2 regions of the Vibrio sp. CCUG 15886 genome follow, and region 1 is predicted to be linked to the other one. Evidence: riboswitches for the same ligand, from Rfam matches in the RefSeq annotation. Region 1 holds a riboswitch; the other holds the start of a gene.
The links. Region 1 has a riboswitch for lysine ahead of tet(35) (tetracycline efflux Na+/H+ antiporter family transporter Tet(35)). Riboswitches for the same ligand answer to the same signal wherever they lie in the genome.
Positions count from the first base shown of each region.

Region 1 (10,789 bases):
TCAAACACCTCTAAACCTGCGATCATTGATAATCCCACTTGCAAATAGGCACGGTTTGCATTGAGGTCGAGCACTTGGAACTTGGCACGAGCCAACCCTGCTTCTGACAATGCTTGTGTCGCAATTTCTGCGACAGGCACTGGTACCGGATAGGGCGCGATAACTTTTAGAAGTACATTAATCAGCTCTTCATTCGCAAGTGTGAATCCACAACGCAAGCCAGCTAATGCAAAGGCTTTCGACAAAGTACGCAAAATCGCAAGGTTTGAGTACTGCGCAAGTAAATCGACGGTTGAGGCCTCTGGACAAAAATCGATATACGCTTCATCCATCACAACGATGGCTCTGTCTTTTGTCATCTCTAGCAAGGCGATGATGTCTTCTCGCTTCACTAAGTTGCCCGTTGGATTGTTTGGTGAACAAACAAACACCAATTTAACCTTGTCCAAATTGGCTTCAATACCTGCAAGGTCTAATTGCCAATCCTCTGTTAGCGGTACGGTTTTACGCTCAACGCCAATGGTTTCAGCGCTCACAGAATACATGCCATACGTAGGAGGACAGTAAAGAATGGCATCTTCATTTGGTTCGCAGAAAGCACGAATCAGCAATTCGATACCCTCATCCGCGCCACGCGATGTCAGAGTTTGTTCTGGTTTAACACCTGCATAGGCAGCGTAGGCTGCAATCAATGCTTTCGGCTGACAATCACTGTAACGGTTCAAGCGCGCAAAGTTTGTGCGGTATTCATTGTCAAATGGCGATTCATTGGCATTCAACCAAACATCGCCAGTTCCACCGATGCGGCGCGCCGAAAGGTAAGGAGTCAGTTTCTGTACACTTTTTCGAGCAAGTTTTTCCATTTTCTCTCTCTCCTTATCCACGTGCATTCAGCTTTTCGACACGAATGGTCACCGCACGTTTGTGCGCATCCAACCCTTCCGCTTCTGCCATTGTAACAACCGTAGGTGCCAGTGTTTTTAAACCTTCAGCCGATAGTTCTTGAATCGTCATACGTTTTGAAAAATCAGCCAAACCTAAACTTGAATACGTACGGGTGTACCCATACGTCGGCAATACGTGGTTGGTTCCTGACGCATAATCACCCGCCGATTCAGGCGACCAATCACCCAAGAAAATGGAACCTGCGTTATCCAGCAATGGCAACAACTCTCGAGGATTTTTGGTTTGAACAATTAAATGCTCTGGCCCGTAATAATTTGAAATAGAAACCGCTTGGGTCAAGGAGTCTGCAATAATAATTAAACTCGACGCTAGTGCTTTTTCAGCAATTGAGGCACGCGATAATTGCTTCAACTGCTTCTGCACAGCATCCGTTACTTGATCTGCAATCAATACTGATGGAGTCACCAAAACCACTTGAGAGTCTGGTCCGTGCTCAGCTTGGCTAAGTAAATCGGCGGCGATAAAATCGGCATCTGCAGTTTCATCAGCAATCACCAACACTTCTGATGGCCCAGCGGGCATATCAATGGCTGCACCACGAAAATCATTGCTCACTTGGCGTTTTGCTTCTGTGACATACGCATTGCCAGGACCAAATATTTTGTCCACCTTAGTGACACTTTCTGTACCATAAGCCATCGCCGCTACCGCTTGCCCACCACCAACATTGTAAACTTCATCTATATTACAAAGCTTTGCCACATAGAGAATTTCATCTGCAATCGGTGGTGGTGAACATAAAACCACTTTACGGCAACCCGCGATTTGCGCAGGAACACCCAACATCAATACCGTTGAAGGCAGCGGTGCACTGCCACCAGGAATGTATAAACCCACTTTTTGTATCGGGCGAGTGACTTGTTCACACACCACACCCGGTTGTGTTTCGACTTTAATTGGCGTCGGTTTCTGGGCATTGTGGAACTTCGCGATATTGGCGTAAGCCTGCTCAAGCGCTTGCTTCATTTTTGCAGTTAAGCGAGCAGAAGCCTCCTCGATTTCTTGTTCAGTCACTCGAATCGATTCTGGTTTAACGCGATCAAACTTTTCCGTCAGTTCGAACATCGCCGCATCGCCTTCTGCTCTGACTTTCGCAATCACTTCTGCTACTGCAGCGGTAATATTCGCACCTTCTGTTATCGCTGGACGTTCCAAAATAGCGTCTTGTTGCGTCTCACTAAGAGATTGCCAAACAACCGTTCTCATGAGCCTTACTCCATCATTTTTTCAATTGGTAGAACAAGAATAGAGCTCGCGCCAAGTTCTTTGAGCTGTTCCATCGTTTCCCAGAATAAGTTTTCTGTACTCACCAAGTGGACGGCCACTCGTTGTTTCTCTGCAGACAGTGGTAACACGGTTGGATCTTCCGCCCCTGGCAACAGTGCTTTGATCTGTTCTAGCTTATCAACTGGAGCATGTAGCATGATGTATTTGGATTCTTTGGCTTGCTGAACACCTTGCATACGCGTTAACAGTTTCTCGATAAGCGCTTGCTTGTCTTGGGCAAACTCACCTGAACGTTGAATAAGTGTTGCTTTCGATTGGAAAATAACCTCAGCCTCTTTTAGGCCATTGGCTTCAAGTGTTGCGCCTGTTGAAACCAAATCAGCGATTGCGTCCGCCAAACCAGCACGAGGCGCAACTTCAACAGAGCCTGTCAGCATACAGGTTGAGAAAGGCACACCTTGTCGATCCATATACGCTTTGAGCAGTTGTGGGTAAGTCGTCGCAATACGTTTCCCAGCAAGATCTTGTGGGCCATTGTATTTTTCATCTTTATCAATCGCGATGGACAAACGACATCCACCAAAATCTAGACGACTCAAGGTTTCAAATTGACAAGCATCACCAGTGGCTTTGCGCTCTAGACGCACTTCTTCCAACACGTTTTCACCGATAAAACCAAGGTCAACAACGCCATCCATGATCAGCCCTGGGATGTCATCATCACGAACTAATAACAGATCAATCGGCATATTTTCTGAGTGCACGACTAAACGCTCACCCATAATATTGAATTTAACGCCACACTTTTTTAAGAGCCCTTGGCACTCTTCACTCAGTCGGCCTTTTTTCTGAATTGCAATTCTTAAGCGTTGTGTTTGCATGACATTGTCCCTGTGCTTCAATTTGAAAATGATGAAAGTGAAAACTAAAAAACCCTCGAGAGATGTTGGTCTCCCGAGGGTTTAAAATCTGAATTTGATGATTTTCACCTCCGGGAGTTTCCTATCTCCCGGGTATGCGTACATCTCCCGAAAGACTAGACTGGGTGATGATGGTGATGAATGTTCATTACAAAATTACGCATACTTATATAGGCTCTTAGCTTGATTGCTTCGTTGATAACCACACTAACTAAGCTGCTCTTATTTTGCAACACTTTATTTTAAAAAATATCAATTTGTATAAGACAAATAAAAAGGGTAGCCGAAGCTACCCTTTCAAAGTTTATATAAATGAAGATGTTACGCTTGTTGGCAAGACTCAATCTTTGCTTTTGACAACCAAGAGAGGATTGCACAAACGATGATGAATGCCATGGTTGCAGCCGCTAGTGAGAACATAACGGAAGCGGTCATACCCAATACAACGAAACCAATACAAGAAACCAACGCCACTGCAAGTGCATAAGGTAACTGAGTCGCTACGTGGTCAATATGATGACAACGAGCGCCCGTTGAAGAAAGAATCGTCGTATCAGAAATCGGTGAACAGTGATCACCAAAAACAGAACCAGCTAATACTGCACTTAGCATAGGAAGCATAAGAGCGATATCTGTCGCACCCGCCATATCACCCGCGATAGGTAGCATAATACCAAACGTGCCCCACGATGTTCCGGTAGAAAACGCCATTAAACCAGAAAGCAGGAATAGAATCACAGGTAGCCAATGAGGGTTAATACTGCCTTGTGCCATGGTAGACAAGTAGCTACCCGTTTTCATGTCGCCAATAACCGAACCGATAGTCCAAGCGAAAATCAGAATAAGGATTGCACCAAACATCGATTTAGCACCGATCCATAAAGTGCGAGCAATTTCTGCAACTGGAAGACCTTGTTTGAACACGGTGAACAAGGCCACAGCCAAACCAACCAGACCACCATAAATAAGCGATGTACCTACGTTGGTATTTTCGAATGCACCAAGCAAGTCAAAAGCTTTACCATCCGCCGCAAGTGCTTGGCCACCGGTATAGAGCATTGAAGCGACCGTTGCAATAATCAAAGCAATGATCGGCATAACAAGATCGGTCACTTTACCTTTATCGCTTTCACGGATATCAAGCTCTTCGTCAATTTCATGCGCTTCTTTTAGGTCAGTATCAGCGTCATTGTCAAAACCACGGCCTTGTGAGGCGGCAATTTCATGTTCACGCATTTTACCAATGTCTAAACCAAACCAAGCGACCGCAAACACCATTAACAAGGCGAAAATCGCGTAGAAGTTCATCGGTACTAAACGTAGATATGCGCCTAATGCGGAATATTCAGTGATGCCATGTGACACCAAAATACCGCCAATAATGGTCATGATGTACGCACCCCAACTCGATGCAGGCATCACCACACACATTGGTGCTGCTGTTGAGTCTAGAATATAAGCAAGTTTAGCGCGTGAAACATAAAAGCGGTCCGTTACTGGGCGAGAAATCGCACCCACAGCTAGGCTATTGAAATAGTCGTCTACAAAAATGAATACGCCTAAAAACGCTGCTAGTAATTTCGAACCTCGCTTACTTTTCACTCGAGTCTGTGCCCATTCAGCAAAAGCTCGAGTGCCTCCAGAAAGAGTCAGTAGAGCGGTGGTCATACCCAATAACAACAAGAAACCAACAATACTCATATTCCAAGTATTGATGCCACCATCTTCAATAAAAACAGCTGAAACTTTATCTGTAATATAAGCTGCCGCAGAGCCTACCGAATAATCATTCAGTAACACTGCACCTAGAAGAATACCGACACCAAGCGATACAAGCACTTTACGCGTTAAAATGGCTAGCGTCAGTGCCACTATCGGCGGTAAAAGTGAAATGGGAGATGTAGCAAAATCTATTAAATTCATGATCTTCAAAAACCAAAGTTTGGCTAGAGATCTACTGCAGACAAAGTAAACAGGATGTCCGTTACTTATGTTGAACTAAGCGACAGGGAAGTGAACACTTCACCCAACCTACAGTAGCGCTCCATAGTTATACATTAAATACTATGGCAGTATTGTTCCTTTCGGATGCAACCCCAGCAAACTGCTTTGATATGCAATTCACTTCGGCAATGGATACCTTTCACTATTATTCATTGGCATCACCCCAATAATAGTTACTCTTTACCATTGCGCCTCTACGTCGATAACAAATTCTTAACTATCTGCCGATTAAAAAAACAACAAATAATCTAATTTATCGCATCAGGTAGCGGCTATTGTACTCATGACGCTCCTCATTGCAACAGATCTGTCTTAAGTTGATTAAATTTGAAAAATCAATATGAGACAGGTTTTCTATTGCCGTTTCATTAATCCATTCTCTTTGCATCATGATACTAATAATAGAAAAAATGAGATCACAAACCACTTTCCATTGAACCATTTTGTTATAAAGCCATCTAATCATTCGTAAAATATTTTTGAGATAGCTTTTTGTTCAGTGAAGGAATTGCTTCTACAACTTTCGTCTGTCTTAGAAATTTTATAATCATTCTTTTTTAATTTTTTTACTTTTAATATTGCTTATATTGTATTGCGCGTTAATATTAGCATCGTAAGAATTAATCTAGTTTGTTTAATTTAATTCTCGGTATTATTATTAGACAATCGACTTAGCGAATATATAGGAAAGGTTATGTCTGAACTAACAAAAACTCTGTTGAACATTCGCAGCCTACGTGCGTTTTCTCGTGAACTTACTCTTGAGCAATTAGAAGAAGCTCTAGATAAATTGACAACTGTTGTTGCAGAGCGTCAAGAAGCGGAAGCAGAAGAACGTGCAGCGAAAGCTGAACAAGAAGCGAAACTAGCGGCTATCGCAGAACAAATTGCTAAAGATGGTATCGATGTCGAAGCACTAATCAGCGCACTTGCTGGCGAAACTAAAGTGAAGAGCAAAGGTAAACGTGCTCCTCGCCCAGCGAAATACAAGTACGTTGACACCAATGGTGAAGAAAAAACTTGGACTGGTCAAGGTCGTACACCTTCTGCAATCCAAGCTCAATTAGATGCGGGTAAATCTCTAGAAGATTTCGAAATCTAATACATTTTAGATATCAGTAAAAAGGCTCCTTTCGGAGCCTTTTTATTATCTTTCCCAATACGCTTCTTCTAAGCTATCTTCGCGTTCCGGTAAGCCACGAGATAGGCGCGGAGAATGTTGTACCAACACTTCATAACTGGCACGGTTAGCATACTTACACACTTGAGAAAAAGATGAGTACGTCAAAAACTCATACACGTGCTTACTTGAGTTTGGCACGTTTTCTTTGTGATATTTGTTTGCCGCCATATCGTGCAGTACCGCTGAAAGTGCAGCATCACCTGCCCCATTGGTATTTTTAATTTTCTCAGGACCGCCCATATACGGTGAAATATGTGAATAGACTTTAATCGGGTTTTCACAAGATGCTTTTTTCGTTGGACGACTAAATTCATAACGATTGAATTCAGCAATGCAGCCTGGAAGTAACGGTAGAGATGTTTCACGCTTCGCGCTGTCTTCTGTATAACCGGCCATAAATAGACCAAGCGGACCCGCAGTACAAAGTACCATGTCTGCCCAATCCAGTGTTTTATCTGAAGCGGCTAAAGGATCGGATTCCCCAGTCAATGCTTCGGCTTCATCTTCATTCATCGCAACTACCGTCACATTGTCACGAATAAATTCTTGCCAGAAGGTTGGGTCATCTTGAATCACAAATTTAGTGCCAAGCGTCAAAACAACAGGTACATCGTATTTTTTTGCGTACTCGATGGCTTTCATCGTCGCATCAGGCATTGGATCACCTTCTTTACAACGAATCAAATAAGCGGTGAGCACCAAAGCTGAGGCTTTTTTAAAGATCTTTTCCGGAATATTATCTGGATGAAGTTGGTTCATTTGACCTTCACTAATCGCAAAAGTGCGTTCACCATCTTCGGTAATCAACGCGAAACAGCGACCAATCGCGCCATCGACACCTTGCAGATAATTAAGATCCATACGGCTTGATGTGTTACATAAGTAACGGTATCCGTAACTACCAATCTTAATATCTTGACTCATCACGCCCAATAATGTCGAACGATCATCTGCGAGCACTGAGTAATTGTGCAGCGTATTGCCAATCGTACCGCCAGCATATTCGTTGGTAATCAGATTTTCTTGCTTTAACTGCTGATATAGCGCTTCTGCCGTCACATCATCAATAACCAGCGAGTGCCCTTTACTCAAACCGTATTTTTCAATCATTTCCGACGTCACTCTCGCTTCGATATCCACCAAAGTTTGATCAATACCGATAATATGAGTACGCGTCATTTTCTTGCTTTCCTGCGCCTGACTCACTAATGGGTCACGTGCATGTACGGGAAAATAGTGTTTTGATTTGCGCTGTCCGGGAAATTTCATAGTGTTTGTCTGAGTACGGGGTTAAAAGAAGTGCGGATTCTAACTCGCACTCCCATAGGCGGCAATAAAGGCAATTATAGCAAACGTTTGCTACGTACTTTTTATTTTGCGAGGCGCTATTCACCTTCCATAAAGCTTAAATCTGGCAGGCAATCCAAGTTTTCGCTGTAACGTTTTAAATTGAACTCGCCGTCATTTTTCATCACGTCGAAAATCTCAATTGACATTGCACACGCCATCATCGCCACCGCATCTTCACGAGGCGTGCCTGTCATCATTAGGCGCATCAACGTTTCTTTGACCTTGATTGGATTTCCATCTTCAAGTTGATTTTCAATGATCTCGATAAGATCCGCCTCTTGCATAAATTGCATTTCGTCAGTCATGATGTTTACTCATTAGGATTTTTTCCAACTATGCCACATTCCCACTCAGAGCTCGCGCGGAATTTCTTTTCGCTTGTCCTTTTGCTGAAAAAAGCAGCGAAAACGAATTGTGATTGCGATCTCGGATCTGTCACCCGTTTCTGCTTTCTGTTAGAATTCGCCTCCAGTTAATTTTAGTGGTGTTGAGTAATGTCTGATAACAGCCAAAAGAAAGTCATCGTTGGTATGTCTGGCGGTGTAGATTCATCGGTTTCTGCCTATCTTCTAAAACAGCAAGGCTATCAAGTTGAAGGCCTATTTATGAAGAACTGGGAAGAAGATGATGATTCTGAGTATTGTACTGCGGCAGAAGATCTCGCCGACGCTCAGGCTGTTTGTGACAAACTTGGCATTCACCTACATAAGATCAATTTTGCGGCAGAATACTGGGACAATGTATTCGAATATTTCCTTTCCGAATACAAGGCGGGCCGTACCCCTAACCCAGACATCCTTTGTAACAAAGAAATTAAGTTCAAAGCGTTTTTAGAATTTGCCGACGAAGTACTTGATGCCGATTACATCGCGATGGGTCATTATGTCCGTCGTTCTTTCCCTGAAAATGGTGAAAAGCCACAGATGCTGCGTGGTTTAGACGGCAATAAAGATCAGAGCTACTTCCTCTACACGCTAAGTCACGAACAAGTGGCACGTAGCCTCTTCCCTGTTGGCGAGCTGGAAAAGCCAGAAGTTCGTCGCATTGCGGAAGAACAAGGTCTGATTACCGCGAAAAAGAAAGATTCTACCGGTATCTGTTTTATCGGCGAACGTAAGTTCACCGATTTTCTAAGCCGCTACTTACCAGCTCAACCGGGTAATATTGAGTCGCCAGAAGGCGAAGTGCTTGGTCAACACCAGGGTTTGATGTACCACACGCTAGGCCAACGTAAAGGCCTACATATTGGTGGCCGTAAAGGCGGTGGCGGTAACGAAGAACCATGGTTTGTTGCAGAAAAAGACCTTAAGCGCAATGTGTTGATTGCCGTTCAAGGACAAGATCACCCTATGCTTAAGTCCGAAGGCCTGATTGCTTCTCAGCTTCATTGGGTAGAACGTGAGCCAATTCGCGATGTGATGAAATGCACGGTGAAAACTCGTTACCGTCAACAAGATATTCCTTGTACAATCATCCCTATTGATGACGAAAACATTAAAGTGATTTTCGATGAACCAGAGATCGCAGTGACCCCAGGTCAATCCGCTGTTTTCTACCAAGGTGATGTTTGTCTTGGTGGTGGTATCATCGAGAAACGCATTAAATATACTCAAGCTTAGGAGTCGTTACGTGGCGAATACACTTTATGACCGTACCATTGCTTTTGCTGGCATGTGCCAAGCTGTGGCATTAGTTCAGCAAATCGCGAGAAACGGACATTGTGATCAAGATGCCTTTGAAACTTCTATTAAAGCAATTTTGAATACCAATCCAGCCAACACACTTGATGTGTTTGGCAATGAGTCACAACTCAAACTGGGTTTGGAATGCTTAGTAAAAGGGATTGATAGTACCCCCACTGGTAGCGAAGTGACTCGCTACCTCATCAGTTTGATGGCGTTAGAGCGCAAACTGATGGGCAGGAATGATGCGATGTCACAACTTGGCGATCGTATTCAGATGGTACAAAGACAGACGGAACACTATGATCTTTTTGAAGAACAGATGATCAGCAATGTGGCCAGTATCTACCTCGATGTTATCAGCCCTATCGGCCCTCGAATCCAAGTGACAGGTACGCCGACGGTATTACAACAAACATCGAATCAACACAAAGTACGTGCGTTACTCCTTTCTGGTATTCGCAGTGCCGTGCTTTGGCGTCAAGTTGGCGGTCGACGCCGCCATCTGATCTTCGGCAGAAAGAAAATGGTTGAGCAGGCGCAGATCCTGCTGGCTAGAATGTAATTCGACCATCATTAGCTCGCGCCAGACGCGAGCTAATTGTTTTGGTCAAAATCACCTTAGCGCAAACGTTTGCGCAATATTCGTGACAATTGCCACAGTTATTGGTATAAAGCTCGCGAAATTTTGAAACCCAATTCAGGAGAACATCATGGAACTGTCAGCATTGACTGCTGTTTCACCAGTAGACGGCCGTTACGGAAGCAAGACAATTGCGTTACGCGAAATTTTCAGTGAATACGGTCTACTAAAGTACCGTACTATCGTTGAAATCCGCTGGCTACAAAAGCTTGCTGCTACTGCTGAAATTGCAGAAGTGCCAGCGTTCAGCGCAGAAGCAAACCAATTCCTCGACGATCTTGCTGCTAACTTCTCTGAAGCAGACGCATTACGCATCAAAGAGATCGAGCGTACCACTAACCATGACGTTAAAGCGGTGGAATACTTCTTAAAAGAGAAAGTCGCTGACGTTCCTGAGCTTCACGCTGTTAACGAGTTCTTCCATTTTGCCTGTACTTCTGAAGACATTAATAACACCTCACACGCTTTAATGCTTAAAGAAGCACGTGAGACGGTCATTCTTCCAGAAATTCGTAACCTGATTGACGCAATCAAAGCACTTGCTGTTGAATACCGTGACATTCCTCTTCTATCTCGTACACACGGTCAGCCAGCTTCTCCATCGACAATGGGTAAAGAAATGGCAAACGTGGCGTACCGTATGGAGCGTCAATACAAGCAAATCGAAAACGTTGAAATCCTAGCGAAAATCAACGGTGCGGTAGGTAACTACAACGCACACCTTTCTGCTTACCCAGAGCTCGATTGGCACAAATTCTCTGAAGAGTTCATCACTGAATCTCTCGGTGTTACTTGGAACCCTTACACCACGCAG
Region 1 covers NZ_JAQQBT010000004.1:215,374-226,162, forward strand. Annotated here, with positions in the region: gene hisC (histidinol-phosphate transaminase) at 1-863, opposite strand, end outside; gene hisD (histidinol dehydrogenase) at 877-2,172, opposite strand; gene hisG (ATP phosphoribosyltransferase) at 2,178-3,074, opposite strand; His leader region at 3,118-3,254, opposite strand; gene tet(35) (tetracycline efflux Na+/H+ antiporter family transporter Tet(35)) at 3,435-5,036, opposite strand; lysine riboswitch at 5,143-5,322, opposite strand; gene PQQ36_RS11030 (H-NS histone family protein) at 5,812-6,219, shown strand; gene PQQ36_RS11035 (inosine/guanosine kinase) at 6,265-7,569, opposite strand; gene PQQ36_RS11040 (hypothetical protein) at 7,686-7,955, opposite strand; gene mnmA (tRNA 2-thiouridine(34) synthase MnmA) at 8,145-9,269, shown strand; gene hflD (high frequency lysogenization protein HflD) at 9,280-9,897, shown strand; gene purB (adenylosuccinate lyase) at 10,046-10,789, shown strand, end outside.

Region 2 (10,789 bases), on a different contig from region 1:
TACGAGTCGCCAGTTTAGTGGTGCCGATACTGACCACTTTCTACATGCTGAGCGCCCTGCATACTAACTACGTGCTGACCAAGTTTGAAACCACTCGCCCAGTCAATCCAGATCTCTTACAACGCGTCACCAATCCCGTGGTGTGGAAAGATCGTTTCGATTGGGATGTCTACAGCACCTACCTCAACATTGGCTTAGCAACACAAGATGCCAAATTGATTCAGACCTATATTGATTGGTCCCTTGACATTATTAAGACCAAGCCAAGACCAGCGTTTTATTCCAATTTAATCTTAGCCTACCAAGGGCTTGGCGATTTGAGTAAGGCAGAACAAGTAAAGGCGGAAGCTGAATTCCTCTTCCCTAAAAACGACTTCAGCAACATTCACTATCAACCACCGTCAGCGGCATTGTCTCACTCCGTGTCGTCCGGTCAGTAGTTTGTCATGTAATACAAAAGCGAAGCTCACCAGCTTCGCTTTTTTATTGTTAACTGACCAAAGATTATTGAGTGAGCGACTCTTCAAGCGCTCTTAAACATAACGCGACATTTTCCTCTCTCGCACCGTAACCCATCAAGCCTATACGCCACGCTTTACCAGCTAACGCTCCTAGACCGGCGCCAATTTCCAAGTTATAGGTTTCAAGCAAATGGCTACGCACTTTCGCTTCATCGATACCTTCAGGCACATAGATCGCGTTGAGTTGAGGCAAACGGTACTCTTCATCGACCACAAATTGGAACCCTAATTTTTCGAGACCCACTTTCAGCTTGCTGTGCATCTTTTCGTGCCGCGCCCAAGCGTTCTCCAGGCCTTCATTTTTCAGCATCAACAACGCTTCGTGCAGTGAATACAAACTGTTGACGGGTGCGGTATGATGATAACTGCGTTTTCCTTCCCCACTCCAATACCCTAACACTAAGCTTTGGTCTAAGAACCAGCTTTGCACGGGTGTTTTACGTGACTGAATTTTCTCAATGGCGGCAGAAGAAAACGTCACAGGAGCAAGACCCGGGACACAAGAGAGACATTTTTGACTACCGGAATACACAGCATCAAGTTGCCATTCATCGACTTTAAGCGGAATGCCTCCCAGCGAAGTGACCGTATCAACGATCGTCAGCACTCCATATTGTTTTGCTAATTTCCCCAGTGTCTCCGCATCACTTCTTGCGCCTGTCGATGTTTCTGCATGAACAAAAGCCAGAATTTTGCTATCCGGATGTTGCGTTAAGGCCTGCTCGACCTTCTCAATCGAGACTGGTGTTCCCCACTCATCATCCACTAATATCGCCTCACCACCAGCGCGAATGACATTTTCACGCATGCGCTCACCAAACACGCCATTGCGGCAGACGATGACTTTATCTCCCGGTTCAATCAGGTTCACAAAGCACGCTTCCATTCCCGCACTGCCTGGCGCAGAGACCGCAATGGTAAAGTCATTCTTAGTTTGAAAGGCGTATTTAAGCAATTGTTTGAGCTCATCCATCATCTGAATAAACAGCGGGTCCAAGTGCCCCACGGTTGGGCGGCTAAGTGCTTGTAATACTTGCGGGGAAATATCAGATGGTCCTGGCCCCATTAAAATACGGCGTGGTGGAATAAAGCTTTGAATTGACATACCGGCTCCTTGCTAAGCGTGAAAAAGGTTAACGGACAGCGTAATCGTTTTAATGCAAATTATGTTTCTCCACACTAAAGCAAACGAGCAACGACAGCAATTAGCCGACAGTCTTAGAGGTCAAACCAGTGTCACAAATTTGTTAATAAAAACTTTCAATCACGATCGAATTAAGCGTTGACATTGGAGTGTGAAAAACGTTCAATGTTTAAGCTTTTTGCAGAAGAGGAGCACTGCCCAGGCAGATGTTTTGTGGAGCCGCAACTCCAACACAGAACATTCAGGGGGAGTAGTGCCGAGGTAGATCAAAATTGCAGGATTTGATCTGTCGGTTGACTTGGGTTGAGTCCCATCAACTGTCATCAGCTCAGCCTGATGAAGAGCTTCTGAGATGGATTTTCTGATTATTCAAACTGACCTCTCTAAACTGCTCTGCCCCTTTCCTCACCAAAACAAACATCGGATGTTGGATTACCAACGGTTAATATTTTTCGGAAGTCGTGGGAGAAATGCCGTGAGCGCATTGAATGTAGCGAAATTTGGTGGAACAAGTGTTGCAAACTTTGAGGCAATGAGTCGTTGCTCGGCCATTATTGAAAACAATCCAGAGACACGCTTAGTGGTAAGCAGTGCATGCTCTGGCGTCACTAACCTATTGGTAGAGTTGGCCAATGGTGTTCAATCACAAGAAAGACGCGCTGAACTTCTAGCCCAATTGGCTGAAATTCATGACGCGATTCTCAATCAATTGGAAGATGCAACAGAAGCGGCGGCGGAAGTGTATGCCATTCTCGATACCATCACTAGCCTTGCTGAAGCCGCATCGATTCAAGCCAGCAATAAACTCACCGACCACTTGGTCGCGTGTGGTGAGTTGATGTCGACTCATATTCTGGCCCAGTTGATGCGTGAGCGTGGAGTCAACGCGGTGCGATTTGATATTCGAGAAGTCCTACGCACAGACGACAACTTTGGCCGCGCAGAACCCGACGTGGCAAAGATTGCAGAGCTGGCGCAAGAGAAGCTTTTACCACTTTGCCGCGATTACGTGGTAGTAACTCAAGGCTTCATCGGTTCGGATGAGGAAGGCAATACCACTACCTTAGGCCGTGGTGGCAGCGACTACAGTGCGGCTTTGATTGCCGAAGGCGTTAAAGCAAGTGGCCTAGAGATTTGGACCGATGTTCCAGGGATCTACACCACTGATCCTCGCATTGCGGCGAAAGCAGCGCCAATTCCAGAAATCAGCTTTGCAGAAGCGTCTGAAATGGCTAACTTTGGTGCCAAAATTCTGCACCCATCAACGCTCGTTCCAGCCCTTCGTCACGACATTCCAGTTTTTGTCGGATCGTCAAAAGAGCCAGAAAAAGGCGGTACTTGGATTCGCCACGAAGCACAAAGCTCGCCGCTTTTCCGTGCACTGGCACTGCGTTGCAATCAGACTATGGTCACCTTACGCAGTGCGAAAATGTTCCATGCGTACGGCTTCTTAGCCAAAGTATTTGAAATTCTCGCAAAACATAAAATCTCCGTGGATTTGATCACAACCTCAGAGATCAGCGTTTCCCTCACTCTAGACAAAACAGACACTTCTGGTGGTGCACCTGAACTGCCACAGGCCGCGCGAGAGGAGCTTGAAGAGCTATGTACTGTTGAAGTCGAGCACAACCTTTGTCTGGTGGCCTTGATCGGCAATCATATGGAAACCAAGGGTTACGCTAAAGAAGTCTTCAGCACCTTAGGGGATTTCAATTTGCGTATGATCTGTTACGGGGCAAGTGATCACAACCTTTGCTTCTTAGTCGATGCACACGACTCTAAGAGCGTGATCCAAAAACTGCATCAAGATCTTTTTGAACGCTAAACATCGTTTCAAGATCACATTGATCCAAAGAGAAAAGGTCACATCGCTGTGACCTTTTCTTTTGCTCAACGCAGGCCAGTATCAGCCATTAATATTAGGACCAAGCCATTTTTCGGCTTCCAAGAGATCCCAACCTTTACGCTCAGCATAGCTTTCCACTTGGTCTTGCTGAATTTGTGCGATGGCAAAATAACGAGAATCGGGATGAGAGAAATACCATCCTGATACCGAAGCTCCCGGCCACATTGCGTAACTGCTGGTGAGTGACATGCCAATGGTCTCTTCTACGTTAAGCAGTTCCCATAACGGCCCTTTCTCGGTGTGCTCTGGACAGGCAGGGTAACCCGGTGCAGGACGGATCCCCTGGTATTTCTCGCGAATCAGTTCTTCGTTTGAAAGGTTTTCATCGGCAGCATAGCCCCAAATTTCTTTACGGACACGTTCATGCAGATACTCTGCAAAAGCTTCCGCTAGACGATCGGCAACCGCTTGAATCATGATGGCGTTGTAGTCATCACCCTGTGCTTTGAACTGATCTGCGAGCTCACGCTCGTTCACCCCACCAGTCACAGCAAAAGCGCCGATCCAATCTTTTTTACCACTCTCTTTTGGCGCAACGTAATCTGACAAACAGTAGTTCGCCCCTTTGGGTTTCTCCGTCTGTTGACGAAGATTGTGCAACACTTTCGCCACTTGAGTGCGAGACTCATCGGTATAGACTTCAATGTCATCACCAACACTTGCCGCTGGGAACAAACCACACATGCCACGCGCCTTGAGTAACCCTTCTTGTTCGATACGATCTAGCCACTCATTGGCATCTTCAAATAGACGCTTCGCCTCTTCACCTACCTCTTCATGCTCAAAAATCGTTGGGTATTTACCCACTAATGACCAGGTGAGGAAGAATGGTGTCCAGTCTATGTATTGGCGTAACGTCGCCACGTCAAAGTCATCAAACACGTGCACACCAGGCTGACTCGGTGCAGGAGGCGTGTAGCTTTGCCAATCAATTACCACCTTGTTCGCACGTGCCGCTTCTAACGTCACCGGCTTAGTACGCGGCTTCTTGCGATTATGCTGATCGCGAACCAACTCATAATCGGCCTGTAAGCGTTCAACAAACGCAGGACGCAGTTCATCAGAAAGTAACGAGGTACAAACACCGACTGCGCGAGAGGCGTTATTTACGTATACAACAGGATGTGAGTAGTTTTGTTCAATCTTCACCGCGGTGTGCGCTTTTGATGTGGTCGCGCCGCCAATCAACAGTGGCAAATCAAAGCCAAGGCGCTCCATCTCTTTGGCTACGTGCACCATTTCATCGAGTGATGGGGTAATCAAACCAGAAAGACCGATGATGTCGACTTGCTGCTCTTTCGCGACTTTCAAGATCTGCTCACACGGCACCATCACACCGAGATCGATGATCTCGTAGTTATTACATTGCAGTACCACGCCAACAATGTTTTTGCCGATGTCGTGTACATCCCCTTTCACCGTCGCCAATAGGATCTTACCGTTCGAAGAACCCGCTTGTTTGGACGCATTGATGAAGGGTTCCAAGTGAGCCACCGCCTGCTTCATTACGCGTGCGGATTTCACCACTTGTGGTAAGAACATTTTGCCCTCACCAAACAGATCGCCCACCACGTTCATGCCGTCCATCAGTGGACCTTCAATCACTTCCAGTGGTTTGCTGGCATTTAAACGTGCTTCTTCGGTGTCCTCGACAATGAACTCGGTGATCCCCTTAACCAATGCATGCTCAAGACGTTTCTCGACAGACCAAGTACGCCACTCTAGCGCCGACGCATCTTCTTGCTTGCCCACGGCATTTTCACGGTACTCTTCGGCAATCTCCAACAAACGCTCAGTGGCATCGTCGCGGCGGTTCAGTACGACATCTTCAACCGCTTCACGTAACTTTTCAGGCACGTTGTCATAAATTTCGAGCTGGCCAGCATTCACGATGCCCATGTCCATCCCGTTCTTAAAACAGTGGTAAAGGAACACAGCGTGTATCGCTTCACGGACGTAATTGTTACCACGGAATGAGAAGGAAACGTTCGATACCCCGCCAGAAATCATTGCATGCGGAAGATCGCGTTTGATGTCCGCCACCGCTTCAATAAAGTCGACCGCGTAGTTGTTGTGTTCATCAATGCCCGTTGCAACAGCGAAAATGTTGGGGTCGAAGATGACATCTTCCGGTGGGAAACCGACTTCATCGACCAAAATACGATAGGCTTTGGTACAAATCTCCAGTTTGCGTTCACGCGTATCCGCTTGGCCGACTTCATCAAATGCCATCACGATCACCGCCGCGCCATAACGACGAATCAGCTGCGCCTGTTCGACAAACTTCTCTTTACCCTCTTTGAGAGAAATGGAGTTCACGATGCCCTTGCCTTGAATGCATTTCAGGCCAGCTTCGATCACTTCCCACTTAGAGGAGTCGACCATGATCGGCACTTTGGAGATTTCTGGCTCAGATGCACATAGGTTAAGGAAACGCACCATGCACGCTTCTGCATCGAGCATCCCTTCATCCATGTTGATGTCGATGATTTGCGCACCGTTTTCAACTTGCTCACGCGCAACGTCCAACGCTTCATCATACAGCTCTTCTTTGATCAAGCGTTTAAAGCGCGCAGAACCAGTAACGTTAGTACGCTCACCCACGTTAACAAAAAGAGTATCTTTGGCAATCGTCAGCGGTTCTAAGCCAGATAAGCGACAGGCAACTGGAATCTCAGGCAATACACGAGGACTCACCCCTTCTACCGCCATTGCCATATGGCGAATATGTTCTGGCGTGGTGCCACAACAACCACCAATCAGGTTTAGAAAACCACTTTGTGCCCATTCTTTGACGTGTTCCGCCATCTCTTCTGGAGATAGGTCGTACTCACCAAAGGCATTCGGTAAGCCCGCGTTCGGGTGAGTGGAAACAAACGTTTCAGAAATTCGAGAAAGCTCTTCCACATAAGGGCGCAGTTCATCGGGCCCAAGCGCACAGTTTAAGCCGAAAGAGATCGGACGTACGTGACGAAGAGAGTTGTAAAAGGCTTCCGTCGTCTGACCGGAAAGCGTTCGACCTGAGGCGTCGGTGATGGTACCCGAAATCATGACAGGGAGTGCGAAGCCTAATTCTTCAAACACCGACTCCACTGCAAAAGCACACGCTTTCGCGTTCAAGGTATCAAAAATAGTTTCAATGAGGATGAGGTCAGAACCACCGCGGATAAGCGCACGAGTCGATTCAGAATACGCCTCTACCAGCTCATCAAAGCTGACGTTGCGATAACCCGGATCGTTTACATCTGGCGAAATGGAACAAGTACGGTTGGTTGGGCCAAGTACCCCCGCCACATAGCGCGGTTTTGCGGGATTTTTGGCTGTCCACTCATCCGCGGCTTCACGTGCTAACTTCGCGGCAGCAAAGTTGATCTCTTCGCTCAGGCTTTCCATATCGTAGTCAGCCATCGCGATGGTGGTGGCGTTAAAGGTGTTGGTTTCAAGAATATCGGCACCCGCTTCTAGATAGGCATGATGAATTTCTTTAATCAACTGTGGCTGAGTTAGAACCAGTAAGTCGTTATTGCCTTTTAAATCGCTATGCCAATCAGCAAAACGCTCACCACGATAATCTTGCTCCTGCAACTTGTAGCCTTGGATCATGGTGCCCATACCACCATCAATCAATGAGATTCGCTGCTTCAGTTGTGCTTCAATCTGCGCTCTAATATTACTTCCCACAATACCGCCTCATTCCTTTTTCTATTATCGACATCCTATCACACAATTTTCAGGAGTCTAGACGTCTAAAAACACTAATTTCATTACAGCTCATTTGGACTAATTTACTAGGAAAAAGAGATTGCTATTTGCTCATCAAACGAGGAGAATTTCGTTCACAATTTGTTACAAATAGAGAACTGTATGTCGGTCTACTATACTCTCTGCTTTCTATCCGCTGCAGCAATGTTGATTGCTTTTGTAAACAGCAAGATAGGCAAAATGCAGACTACCATCGCGATTACCGCAGGTTCAATGGTGCTCTCATTACTTATTTTAATTGCTGGTCAGAACAACTGGTTCCACTTAACTGAAATCGCCACACAAACCATGTCGAGCATCGACTTTGAAGATTTCCTCCTCAAAGGTATTTTGGGCTTCTTATTGTTTGCTGGTGGTTTAGGTATCAAACTACCCAACCTTAAAGACCAAAAATGGGAAATTACCGTGTTGGCGCTAGGTGCGACACTTTTCTCTACTTTCTTTATTGGTTTTGCTCTGTATGGCATTTGCCAGCTCATTGGTATTCAGTTTGATCTGATTTACTGCCTGCTTTTCGGTGCACTCATTTCACCGACCGACCCGATCGCCGTTTTGGCTATCGTGAAAAAACTCAAGGCACCTCGTAGAATCTCAACGCAAATTGAAGGGGAATCACTCTTCAATGATGGTTTTGGCCTTGTGATTTTTGTGACCTTGTTTACCATCGCATTTGGCCACGAAACACCCACGGTAGGCAGCGTTACCATGTTGTTTATCCAGGAAGCCATCGGGGGTATTTTGTATGGTTTCGCATTGGGGTTACTCTTCCATTATCTTATCTGTGCCACTGATGACCACTCAATGGAGCTACTACTCACCATTGGCATCCCAACGGCAGGTTATGCTTTTGCAGAAGTGCTCCATGTTTCTGGTCCATTAGCAATGGTGGTCTCTGGCATTATGATTGGTAACTGGACACGATTCATCGGCTTCTCTAAAGAGAGTGAAGATCATCTCGATCATTTCTGGGAGCTCGTCGATGAGTTTCTCAACGGTGTGCTTTTCCTTCTGATTGGTATGTCGATGTTGCTGTTTAAATTCCATCAAGAGGACTGGATTTTGATGGCCATCGCTATTCCACTGGTCTTAATCGCTCGTTACCTCAGCGTATTTTTGTCCTATATCGGCTTTAAACGCTTCCGCCAATACAATCCATGGTCAATTAAAATCCTCACTTGGGGCGGATTACGCGGTGGTTTAGCCTTAGCGATGGCACTCTCAATTCCATCAGGTATTTGGGTTATTCCAGATAAGCTCATCGACGTGAAAGAGATTATTCTGGTAATGACCTACGCGGTGGTGGTTTTTTCAATATTGGTTCAGGGTTCAACCATCACTCCAATGATCGAGAAAGCCAAAAAATCAGAAGCTGAATTCGAAGCGAAGCAAAGTTCGGTGACTGTTCCTGAGGGCAAGACAGAATCCATTTCATCATAATGATTAAGGGCCTTAGGGCCCTTTTTACTTCAGCCATTCATTAACAGTGGTGAGATAACACAGTTCCGACCATGCGCTTTTGCGTAATAGAGGCCTTCATCAGCCTGTTTCATCAATTGTTCGAGAGGCGTGTTAAGCTCCGACGGCTGCAATGTTGCCACGCCAATGCTAATGGTCATTTGTAACGGTTGCTGTTCATAGTGGACTTGCATGTTTTCCACAACGCTTCGTAATCGCTTCGCCACTTCAAATGCTTCCTTTTCACCTAATCCTGGTAATACAACGGCGAACTCTTCTCCTCCTAAACGACCGATAATATCTATTTCTCGTGTTGATAAATCAGCCATCTTAACAAGTTCAACAAGGACCAAGTCACCAGCGGCATGACCATAGCTATCGTTGAATTGTTTAAAGTGATCGATATCTAGGATCATGATTGACAGTGGACAGTTCCAACGTTGACACGTTCTGATTGATTTTTCGGCTTGCTCCATAAAACTACGGCGATTAAATGCACCTGTAAGCGGATCGGTCGCCGCCAGATTACGCAACATGGCTTCAAGCTTTTTACGTTCACTGATATCGGTGATCGACATGATGATCATTGGTTTGCCTTCAAAAACTAAGCGGCTGAAGGCCATCTCAATCGGAATATCTTTCTTTTCCGGCAGCATGAGTAACAAATCCGCACGAGCAATTTCCTGACTATCTTGTTCGTTAATGGTTTTTTGAATATAACGCTGGAATAACTCCCGGCTACGCAAAGAAATAAAATCCATTGGATGGTGGAACAACACATCTTGTTCAGACATGCCAAATAGCTGACAAATAAAATCATTCGTCATCAAGATATTCAATCGAGGATCGCAAATTAAAATACCAATAGGAGCAGAGTTCACGAGCTGCTGTAGCTGTTTTTCAGCACGTTTCGATTGTTGTAAACGCTGATATTGCATCTCTTCGAGCTTTTTACGCAGGTAGATGTCTTGTAACACAAGCAGCCAACGATGATTCCCGACAGCAGTAATGTTCGCCCTCACTCTATATTCGTGGTCATCCAACTGAAATGCGATGTCTTCGCTTCTTCCACCACGTGACTGATAGTTCTCAAGAAAAGCTTGAAACTCGCTAGATGCTTTGATGAAAGGGAGCTCAAAAATGCAATCCGTATCAGTATCATGGCCAAGTAGTGGAGGGTCAAAATGACCAATTCTGACATCTCGAATAATGCCATCTTTATCCATCCATAAACTCATGTCAGGCAAAGAGTCCAAAATCGAATTTAAGGTTTGATTGCGTTGATTGAGCTCATCACTACTAATGTCTAGTGAACGCTCTAATATCGTGAGTTGCTCTGAGAAGGATTGATAGCCAGACTCCACCAACTCAACCAACAACTGAATTTTAGGGTCATCGGGAAGACCTTGTGGAAATACTTTTCTGAGCTGTCGCTGCAGTAAGCGATGCATACTATATTTCCGACAGAGTAGTAATGGTCATGGTTTGATTATGCAGATCTGCGCTTCCTTCCTCCGAGCTAGGGGCAATCTCACCATAAGAGTAAAAACCGCATACCCTAGTATTTTCGCCTAACTCTTCGCTCACCGCCTCAACCTCGTCTTCAGCCAACTGCCTCAAGAGTAAGCGCCTTCCGACACAACTGATTAAGATGGCCAACGCAGGAGATGAACTATCGTGATGGCACAAACTCGCGGCATTACGCGCCCCCTCAATAAGCGATTCTGAACTGGCTCTCATCAATTTAGCAGTGACGCCTTTGGGTACGTTGCCTGCAAACGTTATCGATCCTTGTGCGTCATCAATCGCGAGTAACGTGCGCACAAGCTTTAGCTCTTGACCAGGTACACTAATCTCTAGGGGAAATCGCAAACCACTAGCGGGCAGTTCTTGTGCTAAGTCTCCTAAATACGTTTTGTATATAGACAAAGCATCCTGATCGTCAAGCTCATAAAGAACATTATCGGTTGAACGTGTTACCTTTCTTTCCATGCCAAAAGG
Region 2 covers NZ_JAQQBT010000016.1:1,119-11,907, reverse strand. Annotated here, with positions in the region: gene PQQ36_RS18785 (PglL family O-oligosaccharyltransferase) at 1-440, shown strand, start outside; gene PQQ36_RS18780 (pyridoxal-phosphate-dependent aminotransferase family protein) at 505-1,626, opposite strand; lysine riboswitch at 1,842-2,020, shown strand; gene lysC (lysine-sensitive aspartokinase 3) at 2,141-3,490, shown strand; gene metH (methionine synthase) at 3,572-7,252, opposite strand; gene PQQ36_RS18765 (cation:proton antiporter) at 7,436-8,770, shown strand; gene PQQ36_RS18760 (sensor domain-containing diguanylate cyclase) at 8,800-10,239, opposite strand; gene PQQ36_RS18755 (FIST signal transduction protein) at 10,241-10,789, opposite strand, start outside.
Region 2: another riboswitch for lysine. It lies ahead of lysC (lysine-sensitive aspartokinase 3); the one in region 1 lies ahead of tet(35) (tetracycline efflux Na+/H+ antiporter family transporter Tet(35)).